One region of the Lentilactobacillus sp. TOM.63 genome, then DNA from elsewhere that is predicted to be linked to it. Evidence: predicted binding sites of a transcription regulator. Region 1 holds the regulator's gene; each other region holds the start of a gene.
What was found. The regulator Rex, encoded in region 1, represses fermentation and respiration genes when NADH is low (regulators of the CRP and FNR family bind a similar motif). The targets are predictions, from matches to a motif close to TTGTGAANTANTTCACAA.
Positions count from the first base shown of each region.

Region 2: a site for Rex is predicted at 3,355-3,372, ahead of QUF07_RS04775 (HoxN/HupN/NixA family nickel/cobalt transporter). Genes of this name have one in related genera too.
Region 3: a site for Rex is predicted at 1,660-1,677, ahead of QUF07_RS04815 (BMC domain-containing protein). Genes of this name have one in related genera too.

Region 1 covers NZ_JAUCAP010000002.1:58,998-64,123, forward strand. Annotated here, with positions in the region: gene rimI (ribosomal protein S18-alanine N-acetyltransferase) at 1-176, shown strand, start outside; gene tsaD (tRNA (adenosine(37)-N6)-threonylcarbamoyltransferase complex transferase subunit TsaD) at 193-1,233, shown strand; gene QUF07_RS00815 (ABC-F family ATP-binding cassette domain-containing protein) at 1,342-3,303, opposite strand; gene QUF07_RS00820 (redox-sensing transcriptional repressor Rex) at 3,487-4,119, shown strand; gene groES (co-chaperone GroES) at 4,513-4,797, shown strand; gene groL (chaperonin GroEL) at 4,871-5,126, shown strand, end outside.
Region 2 covers NZ_JAUCAP010000016.1:13,328-18,453, forward strand. Annotated here, with positions in the region: gene QUF07_RS04755 (family 20 glycosylhydrolase) at 1-701, shown strand, start outside; gene QUF07_RS04760 (glycosyltransferase family 2 protein) at 826-2,040, shown strand; gene QUF07_RS04765 (hypothetical protein) at 2,042-2,347, shown strand; gene QUF07_RS04770 (polysaccharide deacetylase family protein) at 2,340-3,230, shown strand; gene QUF07_RS04775 (HoxN/HupN/NixA family nickel/cobalt transporter) at 3,485-4,549, shown strand; gene QUF07_RS04780 (hypothetical protein) at 4,625-5,104, shown strand.
Region 3 covers NZ_JAUCAP010000016.1:20,566-25,691, reverse strand. Annotated here, with positions in the region: gene QUF07_RS04825 (propanediol/glycerol family dehydratase large subunit) at 1-361, opposite strand, end outside; gene pduB (propanediol utilization microcompartment protein PduB) at 380-1,204, opposite strand; gene QUF07_RS04815 (BMC domain-containing protein) at 1,249-1,551, opposite strand; gene QUF07_RS04810 (helix-turn-helix domain-containing protein) at 1,864-2,982, shown strand; gene QUF07_RS04805 (MIP/aquaporin family protein) at 3,257-3,967, opposite strand; gene QUF07_RS04800 (histidine phosphatase family protein) at 4,277-4,864, opposite strand; gene cobS (adenosylcobinamide-GDP ribazoletransferase) at 4,865-5,126, opposite strand, start outside.

The DNA.
Region 1 (5,126 bases):
AAGCCCGCCAGATGGAATATGATAAGGTTACTCTTGAAGTACGGGTTAGTAATACTCGTGCCCAGAAGCTGTACCGAGACATCGGTTTTGTGGATAACGGGCTTAAGAAAGATTATTATTATAACGATCGAGAAGATGCCCTTAATATGATTTTGGACATTACAAAAATTGGTTAATGAATAAAGAAATGAGATGAACTTATTGACTAGAGATTTAATTCTCTCCTTTGAAAGCAGCTGCGATGAGACCTCCGTTGCGGTAATTGAAAATGGTGACACCATTCTTTCCAATATTGTGGCCACTCAAATAAAAAGTCATCAGCGGTTCGGTGGAGTGGTGCCGGAAGTTGCCAGTCGTCATCACATTGAGCAAATTACCGGTTGTATTAAAGATGCCCTAAAGCAGGCTAAAGTGAGCTATGATGATCTGACCGCGGTTGCTGTTACATATGGGCCAGGTTTAGTCGGCGCTCTTTTGATCGGGGTAACTGCTGCTAAAGCGGTTGCTTGGGCGCATCATTTACCACTTATTCCCGTTAACCATTTGGCAGGTCATATTTATGCTGCTCATTTAGTTGAACCCATTGAATTTCCAGCGATGGCATTGGTTGTTTCAGGTGGTCATACAGAGCTAGTTTACATGCCTGAAGAAAATAGATTTGAAATTATAGGTGAAACTCGGGATGATGCAGCGGGCGAAGCTTACGATAAAATTGGTCGGGTCCTTGGCATTAATTATCCAGCCGGAAAGCCGGTTGATGAGATGGCGCATCGTGGTCACGATACGTTTGACTTTCCAAGAGCAATGGATACCGACGACAACTTTGATTTTAGCTTTAGCGGGCTGAAAAGCGCGTTTATTAACACCGTTCATCATGCAGATCAAATCCACAAAGAATTGAATAAAGAGGATCTGGCAGCTAGTTTCCAACAAGCTGTTGTCGATGTGTTATCTGATAAGACTGTCCGCGTGCTGCATGAGTATCCCGTCAAACAGTTGATTCTTGCAGGTGGGGTTGCGGCCAATCGCGGCCTTCGTGATCGGCTGACAGCTGACATGAAACAGTTTCCAAATACAAAGTTGGAGCTGGTACCACTCTCATTGTGTGGTGATAATGCCGCAATGATTGGTGCTGCCGGAGAAATGCTGTATCAGCATGGTGTCCGAGCAGACGCAACGCTGAATGCAGATCCGGGGTTGGAGTTTGATTGGATTAAAGAGCCAGTCAAATAATTCTGTGGCTAAAAAACACGAGGTCAAAGACAGCGGCAACGCTTCGTCTCGGATCTCGTGTTCTTTTATTGTAACCATGTATTTCAAATGACAATCAGCTAAGGCTGACTATGATGATTTCATATTCTCTAACTGAATACTTTTTTCTTCCCAGCTTGTTTCGGTAGCTTCCATTTGGTGGTTAACAGATTCAAGCTCTTTTTGTAGATCTTGCAGTTTGCCAACATCATTAAAGACATCTGGCTCGGTCATTTTAGCCTCAATTTGATCTTTTTGTTGCGTTAAGCTATCCAAGTGATTTTCTAGATCAGCAACTTCTCTTGATAGCTTGCGTTGCTGCTTCTGTTCTTCCTTATTAATTTGGTAATTCTTTTTATCGTTGGTAACAGGGGCGGTTCGTGTCTCAGTTGGATGTTCTTCTGCCTGTTTTTGAGCCTCGTGCTCTTTAATGGCGATCATTTCATCCTTCTTGTTGACATAGTAATCGTAATTACCCAAATAAGTTTCGGTGCCTTTTTTAGATAATTCAACAACAGACGTGGCAATTTTATTAATGAAATAACGATCATGAGAAACAAAGAGGATTGTGCCGTCAAATTGGTTGAGGGCTTTTTCCAATACTTCTCGGCTATCGATATCCAAATGGTTAGTTGGTTCATCTAAAATGAGAAAGTTATTGTGTTGCATTGCCAACTTTGTGAGCAAGAGACGGGCTTTTTCACCACCTGAAAGGTCATGGACCATCTTGGCAACGTCATCACCGGAAAACAAGAAGCTTCCTAAAATGCTTCTGATATCGCCTTCGGGGGTCATTGGGTGATCATCCCATAACTCGCTTAACACTGTTTTATTGCCATGTAAGGATGCCTGCTCTTGATCATAATACCCAGTGTCGACACCTGTACCAAAATACGCTTGACCCTTAATGAATGGAATGATTCCTAAAATACTTTTGAGCAGGGTAGATTTACCAACGCCGTTTGGACCAACAATCGCAATTGCTTGGTGGCGTTTGATATCCAAATTAATGGGTTCCGACAGAATGGCCGTGTATCCAACCGCAGCGTTTGTGACGTTCAAAACGTTATTGCCACTTTTGGATTTTGGAGTGAATTGGAACCGAGCCGTTTTTGAATCAGCGGTTGGTTTGTTAATCCGCTTCATTTTTTCCAATTGTTTTCGTCGTGCTTGAGCTTGCTTGGTGGTTGACGCCCGAACGATATTTTTGTCAACGAAAGTCTGTAGCTTCTCAATTTGGGCCTGCTGTTTTTCATATTCTTTCCACTGTTGAGAAACCCGTTCTTCCTTTTTCTTTGTATAATCTGTGTAATTGCCGGTAAAGTGCAATAAGGTACCATTAGCCAATTCATAGACTTCATTGACGATACGATCCAGGAAGTAACGGTCATGTGAAATGATTAAGAGCGCGCCACTATAATTCTGGATGTACCCTTCCAACCAAGTAATGGTTTCAACGTCCAAATGGTTGGTCGGCTCATCGAGTATCAGTAATTCTGGTTTTTCCAAGAGGAGCTTCGCCAGGGCAAGTTGGGTCTTTTGACCGCCAGACAATTCGTTGATTGGCCGATCATAATCAGCTTGACCAAATCCAAAGCCGTGAAGGACGCCTCTGATTTCTGCATCGTAACCATAACCGTTGTGCTGTTCAAAATCCGCCCGAATATTATCATATTGTGATGAAATTTGGGCATATTCCTCGGAAGCTGGGTCAATCGAGGGATCACTCATCTGCGCCTCTAATTCGTGAATCTTTCGTTCTTGTTGTTTAAATTTGGCGAAGACGGCGGCCATTTCATCATAAATTGATTTATCGGAATCTAGGCCAGTGTCTTGTGCCAAGTAACCAATGCTCAGATTCTTTTTGGTCACAATTTGGCCACCATCGAGCGATTGTTCACCGATTATCATTTTGACTAAGGTGGATTTTCCGGCGCCGTTTCGGCCCACCAAAGCAATTCGACTTTTTTCTTGGACGGCCATATTCACATTCGAAAAGATTTCTTCCCCGTTAAATCGTTTGGTTAAATCTTGGGCTTGTAAAATTATCAATTCAGCGGCCACCTTTCTGTAGTTAACAGTATATAATTTTATCATATTATCTGGTTTTACAATAATAGTTTGTAAGTATTACTTGAAATACATTTCACAAGGTGGCATTATATGATAGAATAATAAATAAAGATGGGTTCACAAAGTTTTGAATTTTTAAAATAGGTTTTACAGGAGGAAATTTTGACAGCCGAAAACATTCCAAAGGCGACCGCGAAACGATTGCCAATTTATTATCGATATTTAAATATTTTACACGATACCGGAAAACAACGGATCTCTTCTACCGAGTTGGCAGAAGCGGTTCAGGTGGATTCTGCCACCATTCGCCGAGACTTTTCATATTTTGGCGCATTGGGTAAACGGGGTTATGGTTATGATGTCGATAGCCTACTGAACTTCTTTAAGCAGATCTTGAACCAGGAACACCTGACCAACGTTGCTTTGATTGGTGTTGGTAACTTGGGCCACGCGCTGTTAAACTTTAATTTTCACAAAGATAGCAACGTACGGATTTCTGCGGCATTTGATACGAATGGAACGATCATTAATACCATTGAGGATGGGGTACCAGTCTATCCAATCTCAGAGCTTGCCAGCCAGCTGCATGAACAACAAATTCAGGTTGTGATCCTGACAGTGCCATCATCTGCAGCCCAAGAAGTTGCAGCGGATGCGGTAGCTGGGGGCGTAAAAGGGATCTTGAATTTCACCCCAATCCGAATCTCAGTACCTGATAATGTGCTGGTTCAAAACGTCGATTTGACCAATGAACTACAGACGTTGATTTACTTTATCGATAACTTTGGAAAGTAGTTTCCTGCGACTTTACCTCGATTGAAAAACACGATTAATGTGTGGATAAGTCGAAGTTAAAGCTCGGGTTGAATTTAAATAAAGTGCCTCGCGATGAACGTTTCTTGTTCACGGCGAGGCGCTTTATTTGATTTATAAGAGTGCAAGATGTGTCTAAATATGGGTATTGGTTTATTTAAAGTAGGGGATGATTCAAAAATAGAGCAATTAGGCGATGATTTAAATCCCTGCCACAAACCCTGGTATAATCCCAATCCAGGCATGATATCCTGAACATTTTCTAATAAATCCTTGCAATTAGATCAAAAAAATAATATATTATAAACAGTGATTAGCACTTCTGTCATTCAAGTGCTAATGATGCTAAAAATAGTTGTAAATGGAGGGACTAACGTGTTAAAACCATTAGGCGATCGTGTAATTATCGAAACAGAAAAAGAAGAAGAAAAGTCGGTAGGCGGTATCGTATTAGCAGATAATGCTAAGAAGAAGCCACAAGCCGGTACAGTTGTTGCCGTAGGTGATGGCCGAGTTTTGGACAATGGTCAAAAGGTTGCGCCAGTTGTAAAAAAGGGCGACAAGGTAATGTTCGATAAGTACGCAGGTACTGAGATCGAGGACAACGATAAATCCTATCTAGTTTTACATGAAAAAGATATTGTCGCAGTTGTTGAATAAACTTTTTGCGAAATAATCAGCATCATTAATTTATATAATAAATCAAAAATACATTTTTGAGGTGAAATTTGTAATGGCTAAACAAGTTAAGTTTTCTGAAGATGCCCGCGGCGCAATGCTCAAGGGTGTTGATAAATTAGCAGACACAGTTAAAGCAACATTAGGACCAAAAGGCCGCAACGTTGTTTTGGAACAATCAGCAGGCAACCCAACGATCACAAATGATGGTGTTACAATTGCAAAGGCAATCGAATTGCCAGATCATTTTGAAAACATGGGTGCCAAATTAGTTTCTGAAGTTGCGTCAAAGACCAATGATGTTGCCGGTG
Region 2 (5,126 bases), on a different contig from region 1:
TTCGCTATTTAGTTAATATTGCTCAGAAGCGTGGTGTAACGTTGATTCCAGAAATTGATACTCCAGCCCACGTCAACGGGTTGGTTGACACGATGAAGGCTAATGGCAGGGCGAAACTCGCCCGGCAACTCAGCTGGTATTCAAGGAGCTATGGTGATGAGCTGCATTTGAATCAGGCCAGTATTGATTTTGTTGAGAATATTGATAATGAGGTTGGGACGGAATTTGATAATCAAAACAACGCCCGGTTCCATTTGGGTGGGGATGAATTTACTGATAAGCTCACCAAAAATCCGGCCTACGTTAAATATTTAAATGCAACCAGCACCAACGTTGAAAAACTTGGGTTTATCCCCGAAGCTTGGAATGATGGGTTCCTGAACAGTGAGTTGGGTGATCTCAATAAGCATATTCAAGTCACCTATTGGAATTGGACGGCGGATCAGTCAGGCAGCCTGGGAGCCCGACGGAAAAAAGCCTGGGCCTCGATGCCGAAATTGATCAGTCACCATTTCAAAGTTTTGAATTACAACGATTATTATTTGTATTTCAACATTACTAAAGCCAACCTGGCGCCTAAAAATGTCGCCTATATGACTAAGGATATGAAGCAATACTGGAAGCCGACGCTCTGGCATTCCGACCACGCCACCAAGCTTAAATCACTCAATGGGATTGTTGGCAGCAGTGCCTCAATTTGAGGAGATTCGGTCGCCACAATTTCAGATAAAAAAGTTTATCAGGCCGGTTACCAATTTATCAAAGAATTTCTGGTTCTGGCCCGGAAGCCGGCTTGAATGAAGGGGATAGAAAAGGGGGAAGATCATGAACACACTTAGTTCATTTGTGATTTTATATCCAGTGATTGTTTCGACCGTTTGGATTATTGGCTCAGTATTCTTTTCGATTCAGCAGCGACGAGTGCCACTCATAAATTTTCATGCTGGCCAACCTGATGATTTGGTTTCGGTGTTGATCCCGGCACATAACGAGGCTGACACTCTGAAAAAAGTTGTCGAATCTGTCGCCAATATCACGTATTCCAAATTAGAACTCATTTTAATCAACGATGGCAGTGACGACGACACCCTCGCTGTGATGCACGAACTGGCAGAGGAATACACGAAACGATTTCCGGTTAAGATCATTAATATTGAAAGAAATCAAGGGAAAGCCAACGCCTTAAATAATGGTGCCAAGTTAGCTGAGGGCGAGTTTCTCCTGTGTCTGGATGCAGATTGTTACGTTGACAAGGATGCTTTGAAGCCAATGCTCGCCCAATTTTACAACGATCCCCACGTTGGCGCCGTTGCTGGCAAGCCGATTGTTCGCAATCGAACCAGCATATTAGGCCGCTTGGAGTTGTTAGAATACGTTGGGGTTATCGATATTATCAAACGCGGTCAGGCATTTGTGACCGGCCACATTACGACCGTTTCTGGAGTCGTTGTAGCTTATCGAAAAGCGGCTTTGGCAGATGCCGGTTGGTGGAATGCCGATGCGATTACTGAAGATATTGATGTGACTTGGCGTCTATATCATCATAAGTGGCAGGTTGTTTATTGTCCGCAATCGGTAGCTTGGATTCTGGTTCCCGAGCACATTAAAGATCTGGTCCACCAGCGAAGACGCTGGGCACGGGGCGGCTTTGAAGTCTTATTTCGTAACCGGGGGATGTTTGTGACCGGGCGCTTGAGTGAGCAATGGCTGCTCATGGATATGATTTTAAGCGACCTATGGGCCATCAGCTGTTCATTTGTTACGTTATTTTATTTGATCACAGTCCTATTTACCGGTGATCTCATTATGGATGGTGTGATCTTATTTCTGTTATTATTTATTAGCTTGGTTCAATTTCTGATTGGCTATGCAGATTCAAGAAAATCTGATTTCATTAATTGGCATGACTTGTTATTATTACCGCTCTACGTCATCTTTTATTGGTTTATCAACTTGGTCAGCTGTTTAACCGCTCTTGGCTCTTTTTTCTTGGATCCACGCCACGTTGGAAGTTGGCGCAGCCCAGATAGGGGGCTTTAAAATGAAATCAAACAAACGAACTTCAGGTTTGATCATTCGCAAACGGTCATCCTTTTTAACAAATGTTAGGCGGGCACTGATTTTAGTCATCTTGTGGCTTATTACGGGCTATGTCATCTATATTAATGTTTGTTTTCTTTTGAACGCTTATTCGGATGCTCTGGTTTCTGATTACCTAGTGTTAAATCTTTCTTTTAGAGCATACGCGTCGTTTGCATTGTTGGTTTTAGCTGTCGCAATTTTAATGATTGCATTTGGTTGGTGGCGAATTCGACGATTGGAACGGAGGGCGAGAAACCATGACTAAAACACAACGAAAGTGGGCCCTAACCGGATTTATTGTGCTGTTTTTGAGTTTATTGGCATACAGCACCCATCGAAACATCGAATATGAGCTGGGTAATCGCCCTAGTTATGCCATTTCAGCTCACGACCAGCAGATTAAGAATGGGGTGATGGTCTTTTGCTATCATCGAGTCTTGGATAATACCCGAATCGTTAAATTTGATGAAGATGTGTCACCAAATAGCCAGTTTCATGACTTTAATGTTAATTTACCAGAATTCAGGCAGCAGATGAATTATCTCCAAGACCATCACATTAAAGTAATCTCCATGCCTGAGCTGATCAGAAAGATTGATCGGCATGAGCCAATTCGGGGAAAGATGGTGACGATTACCTTCGATGATATTGACCGAACGATGATTGGCAACGCCTTGCCGGTATTATTGGAGCATCATTATCCGTTCACCGATTCAATTATTACTGGAAATACTGGGTGGTATAAGCAAGGCACAAAGCTCGCAACCTGGCCGGCAATTTTACGGATGAAAAAGCGTGCTGGTAACTTGGTCACATTTGGTGTTCATACCAATCGAATGCACTATTTAGTGGATAATGGAACCCCAGTGTTCAATCTTCCCCGCAACTATACCCGCTTCAAGCACGATTACGCCACCAGCCAAGATGTGCTGAAAGAAAAAATTGGCTATCGTTCACCGATCTTCACATACCCATACGGTAGTGGGACCCCGCAGATTCAAAAGTTTCTGGATGAACAACGGCAATTAAAGGTGGTCCTCACTTTGAACGATGGCATTGTGACTGATCGAAGTAACTTGAAGCAAACTCCAAGAGTCATTATTAACTCTAGTAGTTGGCCAAGTGTTGAGAGGTGGATATGTAGTTAACTACTCCGATTATTAACCGCTTGGTTTCGCACTCTTAAAATAGTCACATTTTTCCGTTTCCTTCAGCCAACTTAACGAAAATTTGCTAATAAATGCGCTTTCTTTGGTGCTATACTTTGTGCGCTTGTAAAAGTATACACAATCACCATGAACGATCAAAACAGCTTCTGACCATAATCGACAGATTGTTTATCCTGATTGAATACCGCAGTCATCAGGGAGGAATTGCTTTGGAAAGTTCAACAAATGGTTCAATGGTGCATTACGCACTTAAGCCGGATATTGCAAAGTTTGGTGGATATGTTTTAGCAATTTTTGTTGTTGGTTGGGTACTGGTATTTTCTTATCTGAATAGATACCCTGCGTTATTGGGGATGGCGTTTTTATCATTTACGTTTGGCCTTCAGCACGCCTTTGATGTTGATCACATTTCTGCAATTGACAACATGACTCGAAAGCTGGTCAATGATGGTAAAAATACCCATGGGGTCGGTTTTTACTTTTCACTTGGTCATTCGCTGGTGGTCATCATCATGGCCCTCATCACGATTTTCTTTGTCGAGTGGTCAAAGACAAAGCTGCCCGCACTACAAAACGTTGGCGGCATCTTCGGCACGTTATTTGCCGGGTTTATGTTAATTCTGCTTGGAACCATTAACCTCGTGATTTTAGTCGGAATTTGGAAGTCGTTTAAAGCCATCAATAATGGCAACGTTGAGCAGGCAAATCAATCGACTGACACGAAGATTTTTAGATTTTTCAAAAAGAGTATTAATTTGATCAATCACAATTGGCAGGTTATCTGCGTTGGTTTCCTGTTTGGGTTGGGATTTGACACAGCCACTCAAATCGCCGTTTTGGCAACTTCAGCGGTTGCAACCAGTAAAGGCATTCCGTGGTTTGCTGTCTTCTCATTCCCATTGTTGTTTACGGCGGGGATGTGCCTAATGGATTCCAGTGATGGCTTATTCATGAGCACTGCCTACAGCTGGGTGTTCTCTTCACCATATCGGAAGGTGTATTATAATTTAGCGCTCACTGGCCTGTCAGTCACCGCAGCGTTCTTCGTCGGCATCGTCGATGTTTTACAGGCCTTTGGATCGGATATCCATTCCCATTTCTTTATTATCAAATGGGCACAGGCATTGAACTTCAATATCCTTGGCATTATGCTCGTTGGCCTGTTTATCATCACCTGGAGTGTGGCCCTCATTTGCTGGCAAGTCTTTAACCTCAATGAAAAAGATGAAGCCTTAAAGGAAAAGGATGAGGCCTTGCAAAAAGCGGACTTTTTACAAAATGATCAGCACCGTCAATAGAATCAATTTTGCATGAATCGCTCATTTCTGTTAGACTACTTCCAATCGTTTGGTTGTAAAAGAAAGGATAGATTAATGCAAATTTCTAAGACACTTACCATTCTCGGAGTAACGGCCGGCTTGGCAGCAATTGTTCCTGCTGCTCAGTCTGCTCATGCAAAGACGACGGCTAATCCAGTTCCCCAGGCACTTCAAGGAACTTGGTACGGCAAATATTCAGATGGCACAACTGGCAAGAGCGCGGTAAAATATCGACTGACAAAGTACACGTTCAAGCAGGGAGCCGCCAAGGCCACGAACCAAAACTATCAGGCAATTACTTTCTACGATAACGTTGATAAATACGCGAATACCAAGGATAGCAATTACTTATTTAAAGTCGCTAACAAAGTCAACAAGCACGGTTATTGGAAGTTGACGCTCATCAACGTCAACAGTCCACTTTATTTCAAGAAGGTTCAGCACAACGGTAAGACGGCCTTGAAAATGTACTCTTATCTCAGCTCGAACAGCAAAAAAGCACAAATTAACTATTATTATCAAAAATCAGAATAAATAGTATATTTTGATCAAGAGA
Region 3 (5,126 bases), on a different contig from region 1:
ACTTGCTAATAACTTCCTCGGCTTTGGCTGGGGTGATGGCCGTAGTGTATTTAATGATTTCTGAACGCGATACATTAGGATCAACAAGCATGTGAGCAATCTTTAATGAATCAGTGTTCATTGCCATTTCAGCATTGTCCAAATTAAGACCATATTCTGCAATGTACTTATCAATTAAATCAAAGTCTTCTTTTTTCTTACCATCAAGTTCAGTAATTTCACCGTTCTCTAATTTGATACTAGGCTTAGGATCGTTCTTACCTTCCAGGGCAACTAATCCTTCGTCATCCCACTCTTTAACAAAACCATCCAAATGAACTGGACGTTTCTCTAATTTTTCAAATCTCTTTTGACGTTTCAATTGTGTTCCTCCTTTCGACTACTTAATGTAAGATGGGAAGTCATTAACGGGCTTCTCACCCATCGCACCAAGTAATTTCAGTCCGACTTCTCGGCCGGCCTTAACGGCTTGTCTTACGGCACCTGAATCACCACTAATATGAACCATCCCTTCGTTTGAGAAGCTGGTTCCATGCCCTGGCGATGCAAATGATAAAACATTAACACTAGCCGTTTTAATTGCGGTATCGGCCATAATGACTCCGATGCCTGAAGGAGCACCACAAATCAAACCGTATGCTTTACCTTCTGGAGCACCAAATGCTGCGTGACAAGCACCTGCTGCCCGAGCAGTGAATTGTAATTCCAAATGGCCAGCCGCCGAATTATAAACGTCGCCAAAGGTCGTACTCAACGTGTCTAACGCAACCTTAATGGCTGAACGTACATCCGATGGGTCATACCCACCAATTAAAATTAAGGAACCATGTCCAGCACCGCCCTTTGTATCACGGGGGAGCTCGATATCGATTACTTCTGTATTGGTTGCTTTAACTGCTTCATCCATGGCCATAATATGTGGCCCAGCTCCAGAACGAGCACTTAGTACACCCAATACTGAATACCTCTTAGTTACATGAAGTTGATCTAACAATAAAGGATCAACACTTGGAATACACATTCCAATGGTGTCACCGATTTTTCGAGTTCCAACTAATTCAGGAACGGCACTAGTAGAGTTTAAGAAATCATTCATTTGCTGTCCTCCTGACGACTTTGACTGATCCTCACCCTTAACCGAAATACCTTTTTTCATCATTTCGTTAAGGACTTGCTCAACTAACGCATCATTATCTTTATCCATAATTATTACCTACATAATCATCAAATTTTTTCTAAATTATCAGTTTACTTTGAGGCAGCGTTCTTTAAATCATTAGGATCTGGAAGAATCTTCTCAACATCCGTGTGTGGACGTGGAATGACATAGTTGGAAACAACTTCGCCGATGTTTTCTGCGGCTGATACACCTGCATCAACAGCTGCTTTAACAGCACCAACATCACCACGAACCATCACAGTTACCAATCCGTGACCGATTTTTTCCTGACCAACTAAGTTCACATTGGCTGCTTTAACCATCGCATCGGCAGCTTCAATGGATGCTACAAGACCTTGAGTCTCAATTAAACCTAAAGCTTCTTGTTCCATGTGAAATTCCTCCTAAGTGTGTTGAACCAATCTCTCGGTTCGCGAAATTGTGAACCGTTGGACTAATTCAATTGTTTTTGAAAACACTTTCAGTATAAGGAATTTGCATTATGATATCTTAAACAAGTTCATCTTTAAAATAACAATATTTGAAAACGGTTACACAACAAAAGATAAAATAACAAGAAAGTACTAACTATTTCAATGATTTATCTTGTAATCGCGATTTGATTATCATAAAATTGAATCAAGGTGGAAGCGGTTCCACTATACAATTGTAATTGGCTTCATAAATGACTAGGGGGCACGATAATGATCACCTATTCTCTCAAACAGAAAGACTATCAAACGCTAGCTGAAGCAATCAACACTTTTTCTGGGATTACTCAAATTGACACAGCCTTTTATACCTTGGATGGCCAACTTTTGAAAAATGGGAGTATTTTCCAACAACCAGAAGATGTCCAGCAAAGTCTCAACGTTTATTCTGACGAGATCTTTTCGATCTTTCCAGTGACAATGAATTACAAACTCTGGGGGCTCGTTATTTGCAATTCTGTCAACGTCTCACAGCAACGAATATCGTTATCAAGAAACTATTTAGAAAACATTATTGGGCAAATATTTGAATCAGACACTGACGTTAACATTTCCGTCTGGGATGCGCTTGGAAGTGAAGGCATCTCTGCACTCCGGAACTTCGACACTTACTTAAGAAATGAAGCGAGCAAAAAGATATCGTCAACACCGGTTGAGTCAATGCCCGCAATCAATGGCGGAAAAGCCAGTGAAGCTAATTCGCTTGACGATGATGCTTCCGGCAACATCTATCACAGCCTAGAGGCCTGTCTTAACTACATCAAAAGCAATATTGATCAGACCATCTCACTAGACGAAGTTGCCCAACACGTATTCCTGTCGCCATCGTATTTGAGCCGCATATTCAAAAAAACTATGCACGTGAACTTTATTGATTACATCAATAATCAAAAGATTGCCGTTGCAGGTGAAAAGCTCTGTTTAAGCGAGTCGCCAGTAAGCCATATTGCCAAACAAATTGGCTTTGCACAAACCAGCTACTTTACCAAAATTTTCAAGCAGCATACCGGTTTAACTCCTTCTGAGTTTAGACAGCGAAACGCTTCAATCCAGAAGATCGTGACAATCCATCGCGACCTGACATGGAAGGATAGCGACAGCGTCTATGATGTTTCTAAGCAGTATTTTCAAGATCATAATATTAGCTATTATTCCCAACCCGTCAATGGGTTCCCGTACATCAACAGTATTGCTGGGTTAGCCGATTCCTCAGGTCAACGCGGATGGATATTCACCGTTGATTGCAAGCAGCCCAACGCTTCATCGATGTTAGTCCCAGTGGCAGGCAAGTCGGTTATTCAGTGGATTTATACCGAATATCCGGGTGATTGACTTTTTTAATGACGACAAATAGGCCTTTAACAGCATTTTTTGATGGCTGTTGAAGGCTTTTGGTTTTGGGATTATGCGGTTGAAACGGGTTTTAAGAGTTTGACACTTAATATCCCCCACTAAAGCCCAAAATCAGCATTTCCGCCATTACGTTGAGAAAACGTGCCTCAAGAGGCTGACGCTTAACATATAAGAAGGCCCCCACTAAAGCCCAAAATCAGGCTTTAGTGGGGGCCTTCTTATATAATCGCGTCAAAGCGCCTCTTTCGGCACTCTAACCCTTTAAAGCAAACTGAATCGCTGCGGCCAAGATTCCACCTGCTAACGGTCCGAACATTGGTACCCATGCATAGCCCCAATAGGCGTTTCCTTTGTTAGGAACCGGCAAAATTGTGTAGGCCAAACGTGGACCCCAGTCACGGGCTGGGTTGATGGCGAACCCGGTGGTCGTACCTAATCCAGTACCAATAACGAAGATCAAGAAGCCAACGATAAATGGCTTGAGTCCTTGCGTAAAGTTACCTAAGTTTAACAAGATGAAGATAAATGCAAATGTGGCAAATAATTCTGAGATGAAATTAAATAATGGCGATTTGATTGCTGGTCTCGTTGCAAAAATTCCAACTTGGTTTCCTGAAGCTTCATCAGGAGTTGCCTTGAAATGAGGAGCAAATTGAATGATAACCAGTGCTGCCCCAACGAAAGCACCTAAGAATTGACCTGCCAGATATGGCAAAACCTGACTCCATGGGAAGAAGCCGAAGCAGGCAAATCCAATTGTTACGGCGGGATTCAAATGTCCCATTGATCCGAGTGATCCAGCCACATAAACACCCATGGCAACGGCCATCCCCCATGACAAGCAGACAAACGTCCAATTAGCCCCCTTAGCATAGGCCTTGTTCAAATTAAACCCAGCACCGGTACCGGCACCAAGCATAATCAAAATCATGGTGCCAAAAAATTCACCAATAAAACCATCCATAATATATCCACCTACCCTTTAATTGATAAGCCATAATCGACGCATTAAGAATAGCATAGGTTCAAGTGAAAATATTCACCTAATTGATTTTGAGTCTGACATTAAATTGGTGATCGGGTACAAAATATTGTCATTGCGCAAAATGTTATCAATTGAATTCTAAATAAATATTGAATTAAACTGAGTTCCTTTGGTTAATTTTCCAGAATCCCACCAAAAATAAAGTCACAATCTTGAACTGACTTCAAAATTGTGACAGTTAATGATTGTAACAAAACAGTCACGCTTCCAATTATTCTGAAAGGGTTATCAAACATTTAACTGAATGAGCTTAACTTCATGCTTGCTGACCTTATATTCTGAATAATCGCCTGCGTTAAAATTCACAGACCACCAATCAACATCAGGATACCAATGATGATGCAATGTCCGTAACACGCCCAAATGGGCAACAAGCAGAACTGTGCTATCCGCTGGCAAAGTCTCCAGGTAGTGATCAATAGTTTTAATCACTCGTTTTTCAAAATCATGAAAAGGTTCTGCTCCTTCTGGAGTCACATCAAAGGGAGCCTTTAACCACTTTTCCCAGACGTCCGGATAAGCGGCTTCAACCTCGTTGGCATTCTTGCCCTCCCAATTTCCAAAGGGCATTTCGTCAAATTCCGGTTCAACAATCACCCGAGTAGTCGGATGATTCTTTTCGACCGCATTCAAAGTTTGCTCAGTTCGTTTCAAATTACTTCGAATTGCAATCGTAATTGGCACATTTTTTAGTTTATCAGCTAATTGATCAGCTTGCTTTAAACCGATATCATCCAATTCAACATCGGCTTTACCATAATATTTTTTCTCGCGGTTATAAGCTGTTTCACCATGGCGACTCAACAATAACTTCATCTAGATCACCTTTACTAACGCTGCCAGTACCAGTAGGAAAACAATTTGGCCCAGTTCACCATACGCACCAATTGTGTCACCCGTAAAACCACCAAGCTTACGATTAATGTAGTGACGATAAATCCAGGCACAGACAATCACCATAACGTAAGCAATTAGACCACTAATGCCCAAAATCAAACCAATCACAATAATTGCAAATAATTGAGCAACGGCAATTCGCCACGGGGAAACCCCTGTCCATAACGCGCCGAGGCCCTTC